3 regions of the Geodermatophilus sp. SYSU D01176 genome follow, and region 1 is predicted to be linked to each of the others. Evidence: predicted binding sites of a transcription regulator. Region 1 holds the regulator's gene; each other region holds the start of a gene.
The links. Region 1 encodes LexA, which represses DNA repair genes until DNA is damaged. Its sites were predicted from a motif close to TCGAACANNTGTTCGA; they were not measured.

Region 1 (6,710 bases):
GACCCACGAGGCCGGCGGGACCCGGCTCAGCGCACGGGTGGACGGCGGACTGGCGGCCGCGCTCGAGGAGTTCGCGGCGCCGGTTGCCTGACACGCTGACCCCATCGAGCGAGGTCACGGGCAGGTCACGGCCCGGTACCGTGGCCGACGTGACCAGCGGCGCGGTGCGGCGGCGTCCCGGGGCGTCCCCCCCGGACGCCGCCGGCCCCGCACCCGCCGCCCCGGCGGTCTCCGTCGGCCGCCCCCCGCGGTGGCTGCTGGTGCTCGCGGTGGCCGTGACCCTCGCCGTGACCGTCGACCTGCTCACCCGCGGTGTGCTGGAGCGGATGGACCTGCGGGTCTCCGAGGTGGTGAGCGCCTGGGACCTGAAGGACTCGGCCGCCTACTGGCCGGTCTGGGCGGTGACCCAGCTCGGCGGGCGCGGGTTCATCCTCATCGTGCTCGCCGGCCTGGTCGGCTACCTCGGATGGCGTTCCCGCACGGTGCTCCCGCTGGTGCGGGTGCTGCTCGCGCTGGTGCTGCTGACCGCCGTCGTCTACTCCTTCAAGTACGGCACCGGCCGCACCGCGCCCGCCTACCCCGGGTCGTTCTTCCACCGCGACGGCGCCTCCTACCCCTCCGGGCACGTGGCCAACGCCGTGCTTATGTGGGGGGTGGCCCGCTGGCAGGCCGTGCAGTACCGGCTCGCGCCGTGGGTGCAGCGGACCACGTGGGTGCTCAGCGTGGCCGGCCCGGTGGCGACCGGCGTCGCCATGGTCTCGCTGGACTTCCACTGGGTCACCGACGCCGTGGTGGGTGCGGCGGTCGGCATCCTGCTGCTGGGCGTGGTTCACCTGCTGGACGCGGTCCTGGTGTCACGCTGGGCCGGTGCCCGAGCAGGCCGGTCCTCCGCGTAGCGGTGCCGGGGGGCGACGTCTGGCGGCGGGCACCGGCCTCGCGGTGACGCTCGTCCTCGGCGCCGCCCTGCCGGCGTACGCGCAGGCGGCCGACCCGACCGGGCCCGTGGTGCGCTGCCAGCTCACCGACCCCCGGCTGCCCGAGGTCTCCGGTCTGGTCGAGGTGGGCGACCGGATGCTGGCGCACAACGACGGTGGCGACTCGCTCGACGTCTACGTGCTCGACCGGACCTGCGCGGTGGTCACGGTGCACTCCGCGCCGGTGGACCCCTACGACCCGGAGGACATGGCCCTGGCCGTCGACGGGACGGTCTGGCTCGCCGACACCGGCGACAACACCGGCACCCGGACGACGGTGGCCCTGCTCGCCCTGCACGCCGACGGGAGCAGCTCGGTCTACCGGCTGGCGTACCCGGACGGTCCGCGGGACGTCGAGGCCCTGCTGCTCGCCCCCGACGGGACGCCGTACCTGGTCACCAAGGAGGTGCTGGGCGCCAGCGCGGTGTACCGGCCGGTGTCGGCGCTGGTGGAGGACGGCACCGTCGGGCTCACCGAGGTGGGTGGGGTCGACCTCGTGCTGACCGGGACGCCGGGCGGGCCGGTCGGCCGCGCCGGACAGCTGATGGTCACCGGCGGTGCGGTCTCACCCGACGAGCGGTACGTCGCGCTGCGCACCTACACCGACGCCTACGTCTGGCCGCTGAGCGGGTCCGACGTCGCGGGAGCGCTGGCCGGCGAACCCCGCCGGGTCGCCCTGCCGGAGGCCGCCCAGGGCGAGGCGGTGAGCTTCACCGGGGACTCCACCGCGCTCGTCGTCGCGGGGGAGGGGCTGCCCAGCGACGTCACCGTGGTCCCGCTGCCGGCCGCGGCGGCCCCGTCGAGCCCGTCCGCCGAGGCGCGAGCCGCGGAGGGATCGCTGTCCGGCCTGCTCGGCGGTGACGACGGACCGCCCCCGGTCGCGGCCGCCCTGGCCGCTGCCGTGGTGGCCGGCGTGCTGGTCTGGCTCGGCAGCCTGCTGTTCCGCCGGCGCGACTGACGCCGCGCCGGCGACCGGCCCTCCGGCTTCCTCCTGGCGTTCCCGAGCACGCGCAGGGCTCGGGGAGGAGGTCCCTCCTCAGACCCGGCGGAGCACCGTGACGACGCGGCCCAGGACGGTGGCGTCGTCACCCGGGATGGGCTCGTACGCGGGGTTGTGCGGCAGCAGCCAGACGTGGCCGTCGCGCCGCTTGTAGGTCTTCACCGTCGCCTCGCCGTCGATCATCGCGGCGACGATCTCGCCGTTCTCGGCGGTCGGCTGCTGGCGCACGACGACCCAGTCGCCGTCGCAGATGGCTGCCTCGACCATCGAGTCGCCGGTGACCCTGAGCATGAACAGCGTGCCCTCGCCGACCAGCTCGCGGGGGAGCGGGAACACGTCCTCCACCGCCTGCTCGGCCAGCACCGGGCCACCCGCGGCGATCCGGCCGACGAGCGGGACGTAGGTCGGGGTGGGGGTCTCCTCGCCGCCGGCCGGTGCGCTCGCCGTGGGCGCCGCGGTGCCGGGAACGTCGCCGGGCAGGCGCACGTCGAGCGCGCGCGGGCGGTTCGGGTCGCGGCGCAGCCAGCCCTTCTTCTGCAGCACGCTGAGCTGGTGGGCCACCGAGGAGGCCGAGGACAGCCCGACGGCCTCCCCGATCTCGCGCACCGAGGGCGGGTAGCCGCGGCGGTCGATCGAGTCCCGGATCACCTCGAGCACCCGCCGCTGGCGCTGGGTGAGCCCGTCCCCGGTCTCGCCCCGGTCGGGGAAGGTGCGCACCGTCGCCGCCTCGGCCGGCTCCGGTGCGGCCGCCGGCGTGCCGGTCCGGCTCCCGGACGCCCGCCGCGACGAGGTGCCGCCGCCCCGGGTGCCGCTGCCCGACGTCCCGCTCGTGCCCGCCACGTCTCCTCCTCGCCGGCTGTGCCGCCACAGCCCTCGTGTCCACACCCGCCCGGGCGCCGGGCCGGGCCTCCTGGACGGAGCCCCCTGCCGGCCCCCGGCTCCGCCGGCGCCTCCGGGGCGACGGTGGACGGGTGCTGATCGGACGGTAGCGCCTCGGGGCCGGGAGTTCAAACGTGTGTTCGAACCGCCTCGGTGAGGTGTCGGGTCGACCTCGTCGGTGGGATGCGGTAGACATCGCACGGACGTTCGATCGAACGCGTGTTCGATCCGATCGGGACGACGAGGAGGACGGGTCATGGGGAGCGTGCGGCAGGCCGTGCTGGAGTTCGACGCGGCGGTGCAGGTGCCGTGGCGGCCGTTGCTCGCCTCGGGCGACGTGGGGCGCGCCGCCCGGCCCGCCCGCGCGGCGCGGCCGCCGGCGCGCACCGCCCTGCCGGGCTCCGGTCCACGGGTCGCCGGGCACCTGCGTCCGGTGGCGGACCGTCCGGCGACCCCGGAGCGCCGGGCCACGGGTCCCGCCGCCGAGGTGACCCGCACGCGCCGCGACCCGGCGCGTCCCGGCGGTCGGCCGGTGCCGACCGGCCCGGCGGCGGGAGCCGTCCGCGGTGGGTGCACCGCCGCGCCGGCCTCCGTGCGGCTGACCCGCCGGGGGCGTCGGCTCGTCACCGCGCTGGCCCTGGGCGGCGCGGTCGCCCTGGGTTCGCTCATCCCGCCGCTCCTCGACGGCGGCGACGGGGGGCTGCGCCTGGCCGGCGGCAGCAGCGTCGTGGTGGAGCCGGGCGACACGGTGTGGTCGATCGCGGGCGAGGTGGCCGGCGACGAGCGGGACGTGCGGGTGGTGGTCGACGCCATCGAGGAGCTCAACGACCTCGAGGGCTCCGTCGTCGTGCCCGGCCAGGTCCTCCACCTGCCCTGACGGGCTGCGCGGTCCGGACGGGTGGCCGGGGTCGAGGAGCGACAAGGCGAGGCCTCCATGTTCGTCAACCCGTCGTGCCGAGTCGCTGACGCTCGGTGGTCGGAGGCCGATCTACCGTCGGAGCCGTGTCAGCGATCTCAGGCAGCCGGGCCGCCGTCTTCACCCAGCAGTCGCAGAGCGTCGAGGTCTTCCTCGACGGCGCCTGGTGGCCGGGGTCGCTCCTGGGGTGGCGTCACGACGGCGGCGGCTCCTGCGAGGTGTGGGTGCGGGTGAGCGTCGACGGGCGGGACCGGGAGACCTGGACCGACCTCGCCGAGGTCCGCCTGCCGGAGCCCCACCCCGCACCGGCGCCGGCATCCGACGTCGGGGCGGGCCCCTTCGCCGCGCTCGGCGAGGAGTTGCTCCCCGGGGCCACGGCCGTCCCGGCGGTGTCCCTGAGCGAGGCCGCCGCCCGCGAGCAGCGGGTGGCCGGCGTCCTCCCGGCGTCGGCTCCGGCCGCGGTGCGGCGCCGCCGCCGGCACGGCGGGGACGGGACCGCGGAGATGCCCGCCGCCCACGGCGGCACGGCGGGCCGGCACCGGGCCTCGGCCGTGGCGGGTCGCCACCGCGCGGCCGACGCGCTGCCGCAGCCGGAGGAGGCGCCGCGCCCGGCTGCCCGGGCCGAGGTGTCCGCCGACGCGACGGTGCTCATGCCGCGCGCCACCGAGGCCGACTGCCTGACCCGGCCACTGCGTCTCGGTGACCGCGTGCCCCGCCCGCGGCTGGCGCGCCCCGACGAGGCCGTCCGCGGCTGACGCGCCCCCCTTCCGCCCCTCCGGCGGCGCCCCGCACTACACCCCGCCACCCCACCGCGCGACCGGTGACCGTCCGCCGGCGGCGTGTCGCCGGGGCGGGTGTGACAGCTGTGCGCCGGTGGTCACGAAGTCGTCTCGACGGACGGCGCGCCTCGCGTTCCGGCTTGCAGATCTAGTGGAGCCGGACCTAGGGTTCCCCTACATCTAGTAGTTGCACCGCTGTAAGTCCGTCCACAGGCCGATCCTCAGGTCCTCCCCACGACGTCCACCGGATGTCCCCAGGAGGGTCCACAGTCGGCCTCCCGGCTCCGTCGCGCCGGCCGCTCCGGTGACCCCCGCGACGACCGGGCGGACGCGTGGCGGAACACCACCCGAGGGGAGGGGACCGGTCGTGCGCTGTCCCTTCTGCCACAACGCCGACAGCCGGGTCATCGACTCGCGTGAGGCCGACGAGGGGGCGACCACCCGCCGCCGCCGGTCGTGTCCCGCGTGCGGCCGGCGCTTCACCACGGTGGAGGAGGCCGTCCTCGCCGTCGTCAAGCGCAGCGGCGTGAGCGAGCCGTTCAACCGCAGCAAGGTCGTGGCCGGCGTCCGCCGGGCCTGCCAGGGCCGGCCGGTCGACGAGGACCAGCTGCAGAAGCTCGCCCAGCAGGTCGAGGACGCGATCCGCGCCACGGGCGCGGCGGAGGTCCCCAGCCACGAGGTGGGGCTGGCCATCCTGCGGCCGCTGCGGGAGCTGGACGAGGTCGCCTACCTGCGCTTCGCCAGCGTCTACCGCGCCTTCACCTCGCTCGAGGACTTCGAGAAGGAGATCACCGAGCTGCGGGCCCGGCACGTCGCTGCCGGCACCCCGCCGCTGCCTGGCATGCAGGACCCGCCGGTGCGCCGGCGGGGTGGGGGGCGCGGCCAGGCCGCCCCCGACGGCAGCCCCGGTCGATGACGCCCGCCGCTGCCGCCGAGAACGTCAGCACCACCCGCTAGAACGAGAGGCGGCTCTTCCCCAGCCGCCGCAACGCCCACAACACAGGGAGAGCTCCGTGACCGAGACCGAGGATCGCTTGACGGGCCGTACGCGTCGCGCCACGAAGGCGCCGACCAGGGGGAAGGGCCTGAAGGTCAAGCGGGTCTTCACCACCGCCGGGGTGCACCCGTACGACGAGGTGACCTGGGAGCGTCGTGACGTCGTCATGACCAACTGGCGGGACGGCTCGATCAACTTCGAGCAGCGCGGCGTGGAGTTCCCCGCCGAGTGGAGCGTCAACGCCACCAACATCGTCACCACGAAGTACTTCCGCGGCGCCGTCGGCACCCCGCAGCGCGAGACCAGCCTGCGCCAGCTGATCGACCGGGTCGTGCTCACCTACGGGGCGGCCGGCCGCGAGCACGGCTACTTCGCCAGCGAGGGCGACGCGGAGGTCTTCGAGCACGAGCTGACCTGGATGCTGCTGCACCAGTACTTCAGCTTCAACTCGCCCGTCTGGTTCAACGTCGGCACCAGCGCCCCGCAGCAGGTCAGCGCCTGCTTCATCCTCGCCGTCGACGACACGATGGACTCGATCCTGAACTGGTACCGGGAGGAGGGGCTGATCTTCAAGGGCGGCTCCGGCGCCGGCCTGAACCTCTCCCGCATCCGCTCCTCCAAGGAGCTGCTCTCCTCCGGTGGCACCGCCTCGGGCCCGGTCAGCTTCATGCGCGGCGCCGACGCCTCCGCCGGCACCATCAAGTCCGGTGGCGCCACCCGCCGCGCCGCGAAGATGGTCGTCCTCGACATCGACCACCCCGACATCGAGGAGTTCATCGAGACCAAGGCGCGCGAGGAGGACAAGATCCGCGCGCTCCGCGACGCCGGGTACGACATGGACCTCGGCGGCAAGGACATCACCAGCGTCCAGTACCAGAACGCCAACAACTCCGTCCGGGTCTCCGACGAGTTCATGCGCGCGGTGGAGGACGGCACGGACTTCGGGCTGCGCGCCCGCATGGACGGCTCGGTGATCGAGACCGTCGACGCCAGGGACCTCTTCCGCAAGGTCACCCAGGCCGCCTGGGAGTGCGCCGACCCGGGCATCCAGTACGACGACACGATCAACGACTGGCACACCAACCCCGAGACCGGGCGGATCAACGCGTCCAACCCCTGCTCGGAGTACATGAGCCTGGACAACAGCTCGTGCAACCTGGCGTCG
Region 2 (6,710 bases), on a different contig from region 1:
GAGTCTGGGGAGGACGGTCAGCAGAGCGGCTGACCTCCGGCGGGCAGACTGACCCGCATGAGCACGATCCCGACGGCCCCGTCCGCAGCAGCGGACGGGGCGGGTGGGACGAGGGGCAGGGCGTCCCCGGGCGCGGACGGCCGGCCCCACCGCGTCGTCCCCAGCTGGACCGACCCGGTCGTGGCCCAGGCCAGCGAGGCGGTCGGCGGTCCCTGGGGCCGGCACGCGGTCGTCGGGCGGGCGGCGTTCTGGACGCCCCTGCGGGTCTGCCTGCTGTTCACCACGACCGTGCTGGCGGTGGCCTGGCTCAAGCAGGCGCCCTGCTCGGACGGTGACTGGACGGGCTCCCTGCAGTACACCCACCTCTGCTACTCCGACCCGGTACCGCTGTTCGGCGTCTACGGGCAGGGTGAGGGGGCGCTGCCCTACCTCGACGCGCGGGTGGAGTACCCGGTGCTCACCGGGGCGGTGATGGCGCTCGCCGCGCTGCTCTCCGGCTGGTACGACGGACTCGCCGCCGCCGTCGGCGTGCTGCCCGTCGTCCCGCCGGTGCAGAGCTACACCGTGGTCACCGCGCTGCTCATGGCGCTGTGCGCGCTGCTCGTGACCCGCGCCGTCCTCCCGCTGACCGGCCGGCGGCCGTGGGACACCGCGATGGTGGCGCTGTCCCCGGTGCTGCTCGTGTACGCGTTCAACAACTGGGACCTGCTGGCCGTCGCGCTGACCACCCTGGGCATGTGGGCGTGGGCGCGGGAGCGCCCGGTGCTCGCCGGGGCCCTGTTCGGCCTCGGCGTGGCCGCGAAGCTCTACCCGGTGCTCGTGCTGGGCGCGCTGTTCCTGCTGTGCCTGCGGGCCGGTGCGCTGCGGACCTGGCTGCGGACGGCGCTCGCGGCGGTCGGGGCGTGGCTGCTGGTCAACCTGCCGGTGGCCCTGGTGGCCCCGGAGAACTGGGGCTGGTTCTTCGCCTTCAGCCGGCAGCGCCCCGCCAACCCCGAGTCGATCTGGAACATCCTGCTGACAGGCACCGACAACCGCGTCCTCGACGGGGCGCTCGCCGAGGGCGAGACGCCGTCGGTGCTCAACGCGGTGGTGGCCGTGCTGCTGATCGCGTTCGCCGCCGGGGTCGCCTGGCTGGTGCTCACCGCACCGGTGCGCCCGCGGGTGGCACAGGTGGCGTTCCTGCTGGTGGCCGCCTTCCTGCTGCTGAACAAGGTCTACAGCCCGCAGTACGCGCTCTGGCTGCTGCCGCTGGCGGTGCTGGCCCGGCCGCGGTGGCGCTCGCTGCTGGTCTGGCAGGTCAGCGAGGCGCTGGTGTGGGTGATGACGATGCTCTACTACCTCGGCACCGCGAACCGCGGCGTCGAGGTGGAGTGGTTCTTCCTCGCCGTCCTGGTGCGCGACGCCGTCCTGGTGGCGCTCATGGTGCTCGTCGTCCGGGAGGTGCGGCGGCCGGACGACGACGTCGTCCGCACCAGCTGGCCCGGCGTCGACGACCCCGCCGGAGGCCCGCTGGACGGCGCCCCGGACGTGGTGACCCTCCGGGTCACACCGCGGCCAGGTGCCGTCCCCGACCTGAGCTGAGCCGCTGCCCGTGTCCCGGCCGGGGGACCCTCCGGGCCCCCGCGACCGGTCCACCCCGGCTGTGTGCCGTCCCCTACGACGCCGGACCGTCACCCTGTCCCGTGCTCCACGTGGAACAACGGTGGTCCGTCAGCCGAGTGCCTGCCGGAGCAGGGTGATCTCCTCGGCGTGGCCGGCGGCGTCTCCCGGCGTCTCCAGGACGAGAGGGCAGTCGGCCGCCCGGGCGACCTCGACCAGCAGCTCCGTCGGGATCTCGCCGTCGGTCAGCGGGGCGTGCCGGTCGCGGCTCGAGCCCTGCGGGTCGCGGCTGTTGTTGAGGTGCACCAGGTCGACGCGGCCGGTGATCGCGCGGACGTCGTCCACCGCGGTGGCGAGGTCCCAGCCGGCGGCCCACGCGTGGCAGGTGTCGAGCACGAAGCCCGCGCCGAACTCGCCCACGGCATCCCACAGCCGGGCCAGCGCGTCCAGCTCGCGGGCCATGGCGTTGCCGCCGCCGGCGGTGTTCTCGATGAGCAGCGGGACGGGGAAGCCGCCGTCCTCGGCCTGCCGGGCGAAGGTCTTCCGCCAGTTGGCGACGCCGGCGGCCGGGTCGTCCTTGGCCAGCACGTGCCCGCCGTGCACCACCATGCCCACCGCCCCGACCGCGGCGGCCGCCTTCGCGTGCGCGGCCAGCAGCTTGCGGCTGGGGATGCGGATGCGGTTGTTCGTCGTCGCCACGTTGAGCACGTAGGGCGCGTGGACGACGACCTTCACGTCGCTGGCCAGCAGGTCGGCGGCGTCCGGGCGCGGCTTGGGCGCGGTCCAGCCCTGCGGGTCGGCCAGGAAGACCTGGACGCCGTCGGCGTCCATCTCCGCGGCGCGGGCCAGGGGGCCGCCGGCGTCGAGCTCGTTGTCCTCGGTCAGGCCGGGTCCGACGTGTACGCCGATCGGGTGAGCAGGCACCCCGCGACCCTACGGCGGGCATCCGACGGAGTTCCGCCCTGCTCGGCCGGCACCTGTGGACGGCGGCGGCGCTCGCTGTCGGCGCTGGTAGGCTGGTCCGAGCGCGTTCCACCGGTGGCCGTCACCGGGCGGGGCGCGCGACGCGTGTACGACCCTCCTGCTGCAGACCTCCTGCAGCCGCTCAGACCAGAGGAGGTGGGGTTCTCCGTGCGTCACTACGAACTGATGGTCATCCTCGACCCCGACCTGGAGGAGCGCACGATCGCTCCCTCCCTCGACCGGTTCCTCACCGTCGTCACCAACTCCGGTGGCACCGTGAAGACCGAGATCTGGGGCCGCCGCCGGCTCGCCTACGAGATCAAGAAGCAGGTCGAGGGCATCTACGCCGTCGTTGACATCCAGGCCACGCCCGCCGCGGTGGCCGAGCTCGACCGGCAGCTGAACCTCAACGAGTCGGTCCTGCGCACGAAGCTGATGCGGCCCGAGGTCCACTGACGATGGCCGGCGAGACCGTCATCACCGTCATCGGCAACCTCACGTCGGACCCGGAGCTGCGCTTCACGCCCTCCGGTGCCGCGGTGGCCAACTTCACCGTGGCCTCCACGCCGCGGACCTTCGACCGCCAGTCGCAGGAGTGGAAGGACGGCGAGGCGCTCTTCCTGCGCTGCAACGTCTGGCGGCAGGCGGCGGAGAACGTCGCCGAGTCCCTGACCCGCGGGTCGCGGGTGATCGTCTCCGGCCGGCTCAAGCAGCGGTCGTTCGAGACCAAGGAAGGCGAGAAGCGCACCGTCGTCGAGCTCGAGGTCGACGAGATCGGCCCGTCGCTCCGCTACGCCACCGCGAAGGTCACCAAGGCCTCCCGTGGCGAGGGCGGTGGCGGTTTCGGCGGCGGTGGCGGTGGCGGCTTCGGTGGTGGCGGCGGGTCCAGCGACCCGTGGTCGACCCCGGCCCCGCCGTCCGACGAGCCCCCCTTCTGAGAAAGGCCCCCGTCCTCCCACCTCTCGCCCTCCGGGGCGGGACTGGGAGGGGGCCGTTCCATCCCCTCACTCTCTGGAGAACCCCGGTGGCCAAGCCCCCCGTTCGCAAGCCCAAGAAGAAGGTCTGCCAGTTCTGCAAGGACAAGGCGACCTACGTCGACTACAAGGACACGACGCTGCTGCGGAAGTTCATCTCCGACCGCGGCAAGATCCGTGCCCGCCGCGTGAGCGGCAACTGCAGCCAGCACCAGCGGGACGTCGCCACGGCCGTCAAGAACAGCCGTGAGATGGCCCTGCTGCCCTACACCTCGACGGCGCGCTGACCATGAGCACCCAGAAGCTGATCCTGACGCAGGAGGTCACCGGTCTCGGGTCCTCCGGTGACACGGTGGAGGTCAAGGGCGGGTACGCCCGCAACTACCTCCTGCCCCGCGGCCTGGCCATCCAGGCCACCCGCGGTGCCGAGAAGCAGGTCCAGTCGCTGCGCCGGGCGCGTGCCGCCCGCGAGGTCCGGTCGCTCGAGGAGGCGCAGGCCGTGGCCGGGCGCCTGTCCGGCCTGACCGTCCGGGTGCCGGCGCGCGCCGGTGAGGGTGGCCGCCTGTTCGGCCGCATCACCACCGCCGACGTCGTCAACGCCGTGACCGCCGCCGGCGGCCCCGCGCTCGACCGGCGCCGGGTGGAGCTGCCCAGCAGCATCAAGACCACCGGCCAGCACACGGTGACCGTGCGCGTGCACCCGGAGGTCACCTCGCAGCTGACCATCGAGGTCGTCCCCGGCTGACAGGCTCCCCCCGCTCCTGGAGGGGACAGTCGCCCGTGAGGGGCGCCGGACTCCGGTCCGGCGCCCCTCACGGCGTTCCTGGGGCCGTCAGGTCGCCTGGCTCGGCCCGGCCCTCGCGGCGGATCGGTGCGGGTGTGTCGACCTGTGGACGTGTGACCGCTGGGACGCCTGCGCCCGCCCCTCCGACACGCCGGGGGGCGACACCCGGATTTCTCCGGAATTTCTCCCGTCCACACCCGGTGGGTCGTCTCCTCCCTGGTCAGCGGCGGGATACGGGGGACGCCGCCACGGCGTCCCCCGCTGTCTCCACATGTCGACACGTCCCTGTCCACCGACTTGTCCACAAGTTGTGCAGAAGCGCGCCCACACCGGTGTTGGACTGGTCCGTCCGCACTTCCTAACGTCCTCCTCGACCCCGCGACCGCCCGAACTGTCGGTGCCCCGGGGTAGGAAGACCTCGAACACACGTTCGAGACAGGTGTGCAGCGTACTGGTGCTTCCCCCACCAGGCCCCGGCGATCCCGCCGGGGCCTGTGCGCGGGTGCGCCGTGAGTGGATGGAGGACCTCCGTGGCGGTGGCCGACGACTTCAGCCGACCGACCCCGACGGCGCCGCAGTACGACCGGCAGCCGCCGCAGGACGTCGCGGCGGAGCAGTCGGTGCTCGGCGGCATGCTGCTGAGCAAGGACGCGATCGCCGACGTCGTCGAGGTGCTGGCGGGCCCGGACTTCTACCGGCCGGCGCACCAGGTGATCTTCGACTGCATCCTCGACCTGTACGGGCGGGGCGAGCCGGCCGACGCCATCACCGTCGCGGCCGAGCTCAACCGCACCGACCAGCTGTCGAAGATGGGCGGCGCGGTCTACCTGCACACCCTGATCCAGTCGACGCCGACGGCGGCCAACGCCGGCTACTACGCCGCGATCGTGGCCGAGCAGGCGGTGCTCCGGCGGCTGGTCGAGGCCGGCACCCGTGTCGTGCAGCTCGGCTACGGCGCGGCCGGCGGGAAGGGCGACGTCGACGACATCGTCGACCGCGCCCAGCAGGAGATCTACGACGTCACCGAGAAGCGCATGAGCGAGGACTACTCGCGCCTCGAGGACGTCCTGCAGCCGACGATGGACGAGCTGGACGCCATCGCGTCCCGCGGCGGCACGGCCCGCGGCGTCCCCACCGGCATCCGCGACCTCGACGAACTGACGAACGGTCTCCAAGCCGGACAAATGGTGGTCATTGCGGCCAGGCCTGGAGTGGGCAAAAGTACCCTGGGACTTGACATTGCGCGATCTGCCACTGTGAAACACCATTTGGCGACGTGCATCTTCTCGCTGGAAATGAGCAAGCACGAGATCACCATGCGATTGCTCTCGGCCGAGGCCAAGGTGCCGCTGCACCACATGCGCGCCGGCACCCTGTCGGACGAGGACTGGTCGAAGCTCGCCCGCCGGATGGGCGAGATCGCCGACGCGCCGCTCTACATCGACGACTCCCCCAACATGACGATGATGGAGATCCGGGCGAAGGCGCGGCGGCTCAAGCAGCGCAACGACCTCAAGCTCGTGGTCATCGACTACCTCCAGCTCATGACGTCCGGCAAGCGCGTCGAGAGCCGCCAGCAGGAGGTCTCGGAGTTCTCCCGCGCCCTCAAGCTGCTGGCGAAGGAGCTCGAGGTGCCCGTCATCGCGATGTCGCAGCTGAACCGTGGATCCGAGCAGCGTCAGGACAAGAAGCCGATGCTGTCCGATCTCCGCGAGTCGGGGTGCCTGCCAGCCGAGACCCGCGTCCTGCGGGCCGACACCGGAGCCGAGACGACGATGGGCGAGCTCTTCGAGAGCGGGGCGACCGACGTCCCCGTGTGGGCCCTGGACGACAACCTGCGCTACGTCCGCCGGCACCTCACCCACGTCTTCTCCACCGGCCGCAAGCCGGTGCTGCAGCTGACGACCTCGTCGGGCAAGACGATCCGGGCGACGGCCAACCACCCGTTCCTGACCTACGACGGCTTCCGTCCGCTCGGGGAGCTGGCTCCTGGCGATCGCATCGCCGTGCCGCGGCACGTGCCGGCGCCGGACCGGATGACGGTCTGGGAGGACGAGAAGGTGGTCCTGCTGGCCCACCTGATCGGTGACGGCAGCTTCGTGAAGCGCCAGCCGCTGCGCTACGCCTCCATCGACGAGGAGAACCTGCGCGCGGTCACCACCGCAGCGCTGCACTTCGGCGTCGTGGCCGTGCGGGATGACTACGCCGCCGCCCGCTGCACCACGCTGCGGCTGCGTGCCCCTTTCCCGTTGACCCACGGTCGCCGGAACCCGGTCGCCGCCTGGCTCGACGAGCTCGGCCTCTGCGGGTTGCGCAGCCACGAGAAGTTCGTGCCCCAGGCGGTGTTCTCGCTACCCAAGAAGCAGATCGCGCTCTTCCTGCGCCACCTG
Region 3 (6,710 bases), on a different contig from region 1:
GCAGGAGCAGGTGCAGGTGCGCGACCAGGTGCTCCGTGAGCGGGTCGACGTCGACCAGGACCACGTGGGCCAGGGCCATGTGGGCGAGGACCACGTCCGCCGGGACCACGGGGGCGAGGACCACGTCGGCCGGGACCACCACGGCCGGGACCACGACGGCCGGGACCACGACGGCCAGGACCGCGTCGGCTGACCCGCTACGCCCGCCGGTCGGCGAGGCTCTGCCGTCAGCGCCTGTCGGCGAGGCTCTGCCGTCAGCGCCTGTCGGCGAGGAACTGCAACCGCTCGCGGGTCGCGGTCACCTCGGCCGGGTCGACGTCGGCCACCAGCACCGTCTCGACCCCGGCGGCGGTCGCCAGCAGCTCCCCCATCGGGTTGACGATGCGGCTGTCGCCGGTGTGCTCGGTGCCGTCGCCCGCGGTGCCGACCCGGTTGCAGCCGACGACGTAGGCCTGGTTCTCGATCGCCCGGGCCTGCAGCAGCGTCTGCCAGTGCAGCCGGCGGGCGGCCGGCCAGTTCGCCGTCACCAGGTAGACGTCGGTGTCCAGCGCGGCGGACCAGAAGACGTCGGCGAAGCGCAGGTCGTAACAGACGAACGGGGTGACCCGCAGGCCGCCGACGTCCACGGTCACCGGCTTCTCCCCGGCCCGGAAGCGCTCGTGCTCGCCGCCGTGGGTGAACGGGTGCAGCTTGCGGTAGCGGTGCACCGTCCCGTCGGGCGCAGCCAGGACGAAGGAGTTGTAGGGCAGGTCGCCGTCCGGGGCTACCTCCGGGCAGCTCCCGGCCACCCAGACGCCGTGCTCGGCCGCCCGCTCCTGCAGGAACTGCGCCGACGGGCCGCCCTCGGGCTCCCCGATGCCCGGCGTCATGGAGAAGCCGGTGGAGAACGTCTCGCTGAGCAGCACGAAGTCCGCCCCGGCACCGACGGCCCGGGCGACCAGCGGCGCCAGCCGGGCGAAGTTCGCCGCCCGGTCCTCCCAGACGATGTCGTGCTGCACCACCGCGAACCTCATCGACCCCTCCTCCCCCGCGATCCCCGCGGGGATCGCCGCTCAGGCCATCCTGCCCAGTCGCTCGACCGCCTCGCCCAGCACCGCGTCACCCTTGCAGAACGCGAAGCGCACCAGGTGACGGCCCAGGTGTGCGTGCTGCGCGGAGTAGAAGACCACGGTCGGGACGGCGACCACACCGGCACGCTCGGGCAGCGACCGGCAGAAGGCCAGACCGTCCCCGTCGGGCTGCACCGGCCGGACGTCGACCGTCGCGAAGTACGTCGCCTCCGGGCACACCACGGGCAGCCCCGCGGCGGTCAGGCCCTCCACCAGGAGGTCGCGGCGGTCCTCCAGGTCGCGGGCGATGCCGGTGAAGTACGCGTCGGGCAGCCGCAGCCCGGCCGCGACCGCCGGCTGGAACGGCCCCCCGTTCACGTAGGTGAGGAACTGCTTGGCCGTGCGGACGGCGGACACCAGCGGGGCCGGCCCGCAGATCCAGCCGATCTTCCAGCCGGTGACGTTGAAGGTCTTGCCGGCGCTGCTCACCACGAGGGTGCGCTCGCGCATGCCGGGCACGGTGGCCAGCGAGGCGTGCCGGCTGCCCGAGAAGACCAGGTGCTCGTACACCTCGTCGGCCAGGACCAGCAGCTCGTGCTCCATCGCCAGCGCGGCCAGGATGCCGAGCTCCGCGCGGGTGAACACCTTCCCGGTGGGGTTGTGCGGGGTGTTGAGCAGCAGCAGCCGCGCCCGCGGCGTGACCACGGCCCGCAGCTCGGCGGCGTCGAAGGTCCACGGGCCGGCGCCGGACGCCGGGGGCCGCAGCGGCACGGGCCGGGCGACCCCGCCGGCCATCGCGATCCCGGCGGCGTAGCTGTCGTACATCGGCTCGAAGAGGACGACCTCGTCGCCGGGCTCGAGCAACGCCAGCAACGCGGCGGTCAGCGCCTCGGTGGCGCCGGCGGTCACCAGCACCTCGCTGTCGGCGTCGTAGGCGTGGCCGCCGAAGCGCTGCACGTGCTCGGCGACCGTGTGCCGCAGCTCCGGGATGCCCGGGCCCGGCGGGTACTGGTCGTGCGCGGTGCCGATGGCCGCGCGGGCGACGTCGAGCACCTCGGGCGGGCCCGGGTAGTCGGGGAAGCCCTGACCGAGGTTGATCGAGCCCGTGGCGACGGCGAGCGCGCTCATCTCGGCGAAGACCGTCGTCCCGAAGCCCTGCAGGCGGGCCGACAGGTACGGCGCGCGGGTCATGGGGTCAGCCTGTCAGTTCCACGTGGAACCGCGCCCCTCGGCGGTTTCCGCGGAAACCGCCGGAGTGAACCGCCAGGGACACTGGTCCGCCTCCGCGCCTCGGCCCGCCCCGCGCTCCCCTCGGCGACTTCCGCGGAGATCGCCGGAGTCAGCCGACGCGCACGTCCTCCATGCCCTCGATCTGCACCACGTCCCCGCGCCGGACCTGCCGGCCGCGCCGCTCCTCGGGCTCGCCGTTCACCCGGACCGCGCCGGTGAGCAGCACGTCCTTGACCTGCGCACCGGTCGGGACGGCGTCCACCAGCTTGAGCAGCTGACCGAGCCGGATGGACTCCTCGCCGGGCCGCAGATGCACGGTGCGCACGCTCACCACCCGCCCAGCTCGTCGCCGACCGCGACGGAGCTCGGGCGGGTGACCAGCGCGCCGACCGCCAGGCACCCGCCCCGCTCGCGGTGGATGGTCTTGAGGACGCCGGTGTCCCGGCCGATCCCGCCGGGCTGCGGCCGGGTGACCATGACGCAGCGGTCCACCTGCTTGACGACGTCCAGCCCGGCGCCGCCCAGCCACACGCGCTGCCCGACCAGCGCGTCCTCCCCCGCCCCGTCGAGGACGACGTTGGCGCGGAACCGGCGCCGGTCCCAGGCGCCCAGCGTGCCGGTGGAGACCAGCGAGACGCGGGTGCGGGAGCTGTCGTGGAAGGCGCCGCGGGCACCGGGGAAGGCGTCCCGAGAAGGACCCCTCTGCCCCCCATCGCTCGCAAGCTCGCGCTGGGCTCCTGCAGAGGGGCCAGCGTCGTCGCCGGCCTCCCCGACCTCGGTGGGGTTCTCGTACAGCCGCTCGCCGGGCGCGTCCGCCGCGGCCCGCAGCGCCACCGCCCGGCCCAGCCAGTCCGACAGCACGGCGTCGTCGGCCGTGAGGCGCCCGTCCGGCAGCACCACCTCGGCGCGGCCGTCGGGGCGCAGCCGGCCGGTGAGGAACAGCAGGTCCGGCACCCGCCGGGCGGTGAGCCCGTAGCCGGTCACGACGTCGAACAGCGCCCACTGCCGGTCGCCGGCCAGACCCTCGTGACCGACGTCGACGCCGGTCAGCCGCTCCCCCTGCAGCGACTTGACCGGGTAGCGCCACAGCTCGGCGACCTGCACGTCAGCCGTTCCAGCCCAGCGTCCAGGTGCCGGCCCACTCCGCACCCGGCTCGAGGACGACGAGGTCGACGTGGTCGGCCAGCGCGTTGGGCGGACAGGTCATCGGCTCCACCGCGACACTGCGCCGGCGCTGCCCGGGCTGCAGCGTGTCGCCGGTGAAGACCTGCAGCCACGGCCACGACGGGTCGACGGCGAGCTCCAGGGTGCCCAGCGCCGCGCTGCGCAGCCGGACCCGCGCCCAGCCGTCGGCGTCGCGGTCGAGGTCGGTGACCGGGGTGTCGAAGGCGCGGTCCCCGATCCGGCCGGCCGTCCCGTCGAGGGGACGCCGCTCCCCCGTCGGGAGCCCGCCGTCGTCCACCACCAGCTCGGTGCGCGCGGGCAGCTCGAGCTCGGCGTCGGCGATGCCGCCGTCCTCCTGCGCCCCGACGGCCAGGTAGGGGTGGAAGCCGGCACCGAAGGGAGCGGGCTCGGAGCCGGCGTTGCGGACCCGCATCGTCACGGTGAGACGCTCCGGTCCGAGCACGTGGTCGATCGCCGCGGCGAGCCGGAACGGGTAGCCGGACCGGGCCTCGACGACGGTGCCGACGGTGACCGCGTCGCCGGACTGCTCGAGCACCGCCCACGGCTGCCAGCCGACCAGCCCGTGCATGGCGGTGGGCTTGTCCGGGCCGGCCAGCTCCAGCTGCAGGTCCCGGCCGTCCCAGCTCCAGCGGCCGTCGCGGATCCGGTTGGGCCAGGGCAGCAGCACGCGGCCGCGGCTGGCGCCCGGCACCGTGCCTGCGGCGTAGCCGTCGAGGAGCTCGCGGTCGCCGGCGGTCAGCGTGCGCATCGCACCGCCACGCAGGTCGACCACCAGCCGCGCGTCGCCGGAGGCGATCTCGACCTCGGTGGGCTCGGTCGCGGGCCAGGTAGCGCTCATGGGCCCACCCCACCACACGACGGCCCTCCACCAACGGCGAGATCGGCGGTCTCGCACGGCTGGAGCCCCGCGACCGGCCGAGATCGCCGATCTCGCCCGATGAGGTCAGGACGGGTCGAGCACCCGCTCGTAGAAGGGGGAGTCGCCGTCGTCCGCCCCGGCACAGGCGCCGAACCCGGCGATCGGCCGGTAGCCGCGCCCTCGTACAGCGCGACGGCCTCCGGCTGCCGCGGACCGGTCTGCAGCCGCAGCGTCGTCCAGCCCCGGTCCCGCGCGGCGGCCTCCGGCCCGGCGAGCACGCCCCGACCGTACTGACGCGTTCCACGTGGAACCGGTGACGTCCGTCAGTACCGCCGGGCCGCGCCCCCGACCCAGACTGGAGCCCCGACCCGAGGAGGCCACCCCGATGCCCGAGCCGCACCTGCGCGCCGCCGACGCCGACCGCGCGGCCGTCGCCACCCTGCTCGGTGAGCAGATGAGCGCCGGGCGGCTCACCGTCGCCGAGTACGACGAGCGACTGGCCCGCGCCTACGCCGCCCGCACCTACGGCGAGCTCGAGGCGCTCACCGCCGACCTCCCACGCCCGGCCGCGCAGCCCGCGCCGGTCCGCCATGGTGCCGTCCACCGCGTGCCCGCGTGCGGCTGGAGCGGAGGGCCGTCGCGCCAGGCGGCCTGGCGGAACTGGGCCGTGACCGCTGTCATCGTCCTCACCGTCTGGGCCGCTACGGTCATCGGCTCGGGCGAGTTCCGCTACTTCTGGCCGATCTGGGTCATCGGCCCGTGGGGGGCGGTGCTGCTCGCCCAGACGCTCGGCCGCCGCGGCCCCGACGAGGTCCGGCGCCGGCTCACCTGACGTGCGGGTGGCGAATCGCTGGAGTGGGTACAGCGATGCCGACCACCCACACCGGAGGACCGGGGGACCGATGCACACGATGACCGAGCGCTTCACCGACGCCCTGCACCGGATCGACAGCGACCGCGACGTCCAGCCGATGCTGGACCTCACGGGGGACGACGCCGAGCTGGTCAAGCTCGACGAGCACCACCAGGCCAGCGGCAAGGACGGCGCGAGGACCTTCTGGGAGGACTACCGCAACGTCTTCGGCGACCTGGAGACCACGTTCACGCACAGCATCGTCGGCGAGGAGAGCGCCGCCCTCGAGTGGACCTCGACCGGCACTCTGCGCAGCGGCAAGCCCTTCCGGTACCGCGGGGTGACCGTCATCGAGGGCGACGAGGACCGGCTCACCGGCGTCCGCACCTACTACGACTCCGCGGCCTTCGTGCAGGAGCGCGGCGGCACAGCCTGAGCGGGACCCCGGATGCAGCGAGCCGGCCCCCGTCGGGGACCGGCTCGCTGTGGTGTGGGCGAGGGGGGAGTTGACGGAGCGTCACTGGGCGATTCCCCATCCGGGACGGTGTCCGCGTTCGACGCGGACCCGAGCGAGGTGTCGGTGTCGTTGGGCGGTTGTGCCGTCGACGGTCCGCATTCGGGCCCGGTCGTCCTGGGGTTCATGGTCGCGACCGTACGACCGCATCCCGACAACGATCCGGCCGTTCCCGCACGGGACCGGCAGCGCTGCGCTTGGGCGAACTGCGCCTGGCGCCGCCGCCGCGGGCAGTCGCAGGACAGGCCTCAGCGTCCTGTGACCGTAGGGGCGCGCATCTCGTCGGCGAGCCGAAGCACCAGTCGGTCGCATCCAGATTCGAAACCCCGAGGCTGAGACGGTCTGCGGTGCACCTCGACGGCGGCGTGCGCGGGAAGCTGAGGGCCGGCGAGGAGCGCACGGCCGGAACCCGGCGGCTCTGTGGCGTCGGGCCGGACGCCGGCCGGCTTGGGACCGCCGGAAGTGTCAGACCCGGCGATGACACTGGCTGCTGTACGTCGGCGCGGCGAAGAGTGAACGACAGCAGGGCGCGACCCGCTCAATCCGCGATCGGCCGCGCGGCGGGTCGGCTGCCCGGCTCTGAGGTAGACCTAGGCGGGCTGCAGTCGGTCGGCCAGCCCTGCCGCGGTGAAGGCGGCGGCGACGTCGTCGCGGCTCTCGGTGAAGTGGCCCCAGCTGTCGCAGTGGGCGGCCACGACCCGGCGGGCGCCGAGGATCTGCGCGGCCTCGACAGCCTGGGTGCCGTCGATGGTCACCAGCGCGCCGTCGAAGAACGGAGTGCGGGCGGCGCCGGCGAAGAGGACCGCGGTGTCGACCGGGCCCACGCGGTCGGCGATCTCCCGGACGAGGTCCAACGAGGCGTTGTCGCCGCTGACGTAGACGGTGGGCAGGTCCGCGGCGGTCAGGACGAAGCCGATCACCTCGCCGGTGACCGGCTCGCAACCCTCGGGGCCGTGCTGGGCGGGAGCGGCCGTCACCGTCACGGTCCCTCCGTCGGGACGGGGCAGCTCGACGGTGTCC

Region 2: the regulator LexA is predicted to act here: its motif matches at 4,739-4,754, upstream of ACI78Z_RS11715 (replicative DNA helicase).
Region 3: the regulator LexA is predicted to act here: its motif matches at 4,418-4,433, upstream of ACI78Z_RS11355 (aldose 1-epimerase family protein).

The regions. Positions count from the first base shown of each region.
Region 1 covers NZ_JBJGYN010000005.1:49,050-55,759, forward strand. The annotation lists gene hflX (GTPase HflX) at 1-91, shown strand, start outside; gene ACI78Z_RS04915 (phosphatase PAP2 family protein) at 150-896, shown strand; gene ACI78Z_RS04920 (hypothetical protein) at 940-1,932, shown strand; gene lexA (transcriptional repressor LexA) at 2,011-2,814, opposite strand; gene ACI78Z_RS04930 (LysM peptidoglycan-binding domain-containing protein) at 3,110-3,730, shown strand; gene ACI78Z_RS04935 (hypothetical protein) at 3,856-4,524, shown strand; gene nrdR (transcriptional regulator NrdR) at 4,916-5,464, shown strand; gene ACI78Z_RS04945 (vitamin B12-dependent ribonucleotide reductase) at 5,562-6,710, shown strand, end outside.
Region 2 covers NZ_JBJGYN010000018.1:5,807-12,516, reverse strand. The annotation lists gene ACI78Z_RS11750 (transglycosylase domain-containing protein) at 1-33, shown strand, start outside; gene ACI78Z_RS11745 (glycosyltransferase family 87 protein) at 58-1,581, shown strand; gene ACI78Z_RS11740 (deoxyribonuclease IV) at 1,711-2,523, opposite strand; gene rpsF (30S ribosomal protein S6) at 2,731-3,018, shown strand; gene ACI78Z_RS11730 (single-stranded DNA-binding protein) at 3,021-3,500, shown strand; gene rpsR (30S ribosomal protein S18) at 3,587-3,823, shown strand; gene rplI (50S ribosomal protein L9) at 3,826-4,281, shown strand; gene ACI78Z_RS11715 (replicative DNA helicase) at 4,851-6,710, shown strand, end outside.
Region 3 covers NZ_JBJGYN010000017.1:20,141-26,850, reverse strand. The annotation lists gene ACI78Z_RS11380 (PRC and DUF2382 domain-containing protein) at 1-193, shown strand, start outside; gene ACI78Z_RS11375 (nitrilase-related carbon-nitrogen hydrolase) at 255-1,013, opposite strand; gene ACI78Z_RS11370 (pyridoxal phosphate-dependent aminotransferase) at 1,053-2,240, opposite strand; gene ACI78Z_RS11365 (RNA-binding S4 domain-containing protein) at 2,389-2,604, opposite strand; gene ACI78Z_RS11360 (MOSC domain-containing protein) at 2,607-3,383, opposite strand; gene ACI78Z_RS11355 (aldose 1-epimerase family protein) at 3,385-4,302, opposite strand; gene ACI78Z_RS11350 (DUF1707 SHOCT-like domain-containing protein) at 4,709-5,155, shown strand; gene ACI78Z_RS11345 (nuclear transport factor 2 family protein) at 5,226-5,612, shown strand; gene ACI78Z_RS11340 (MBL fold metallo-hydrolase) at 6,281-6,710, opposite strand, start outside.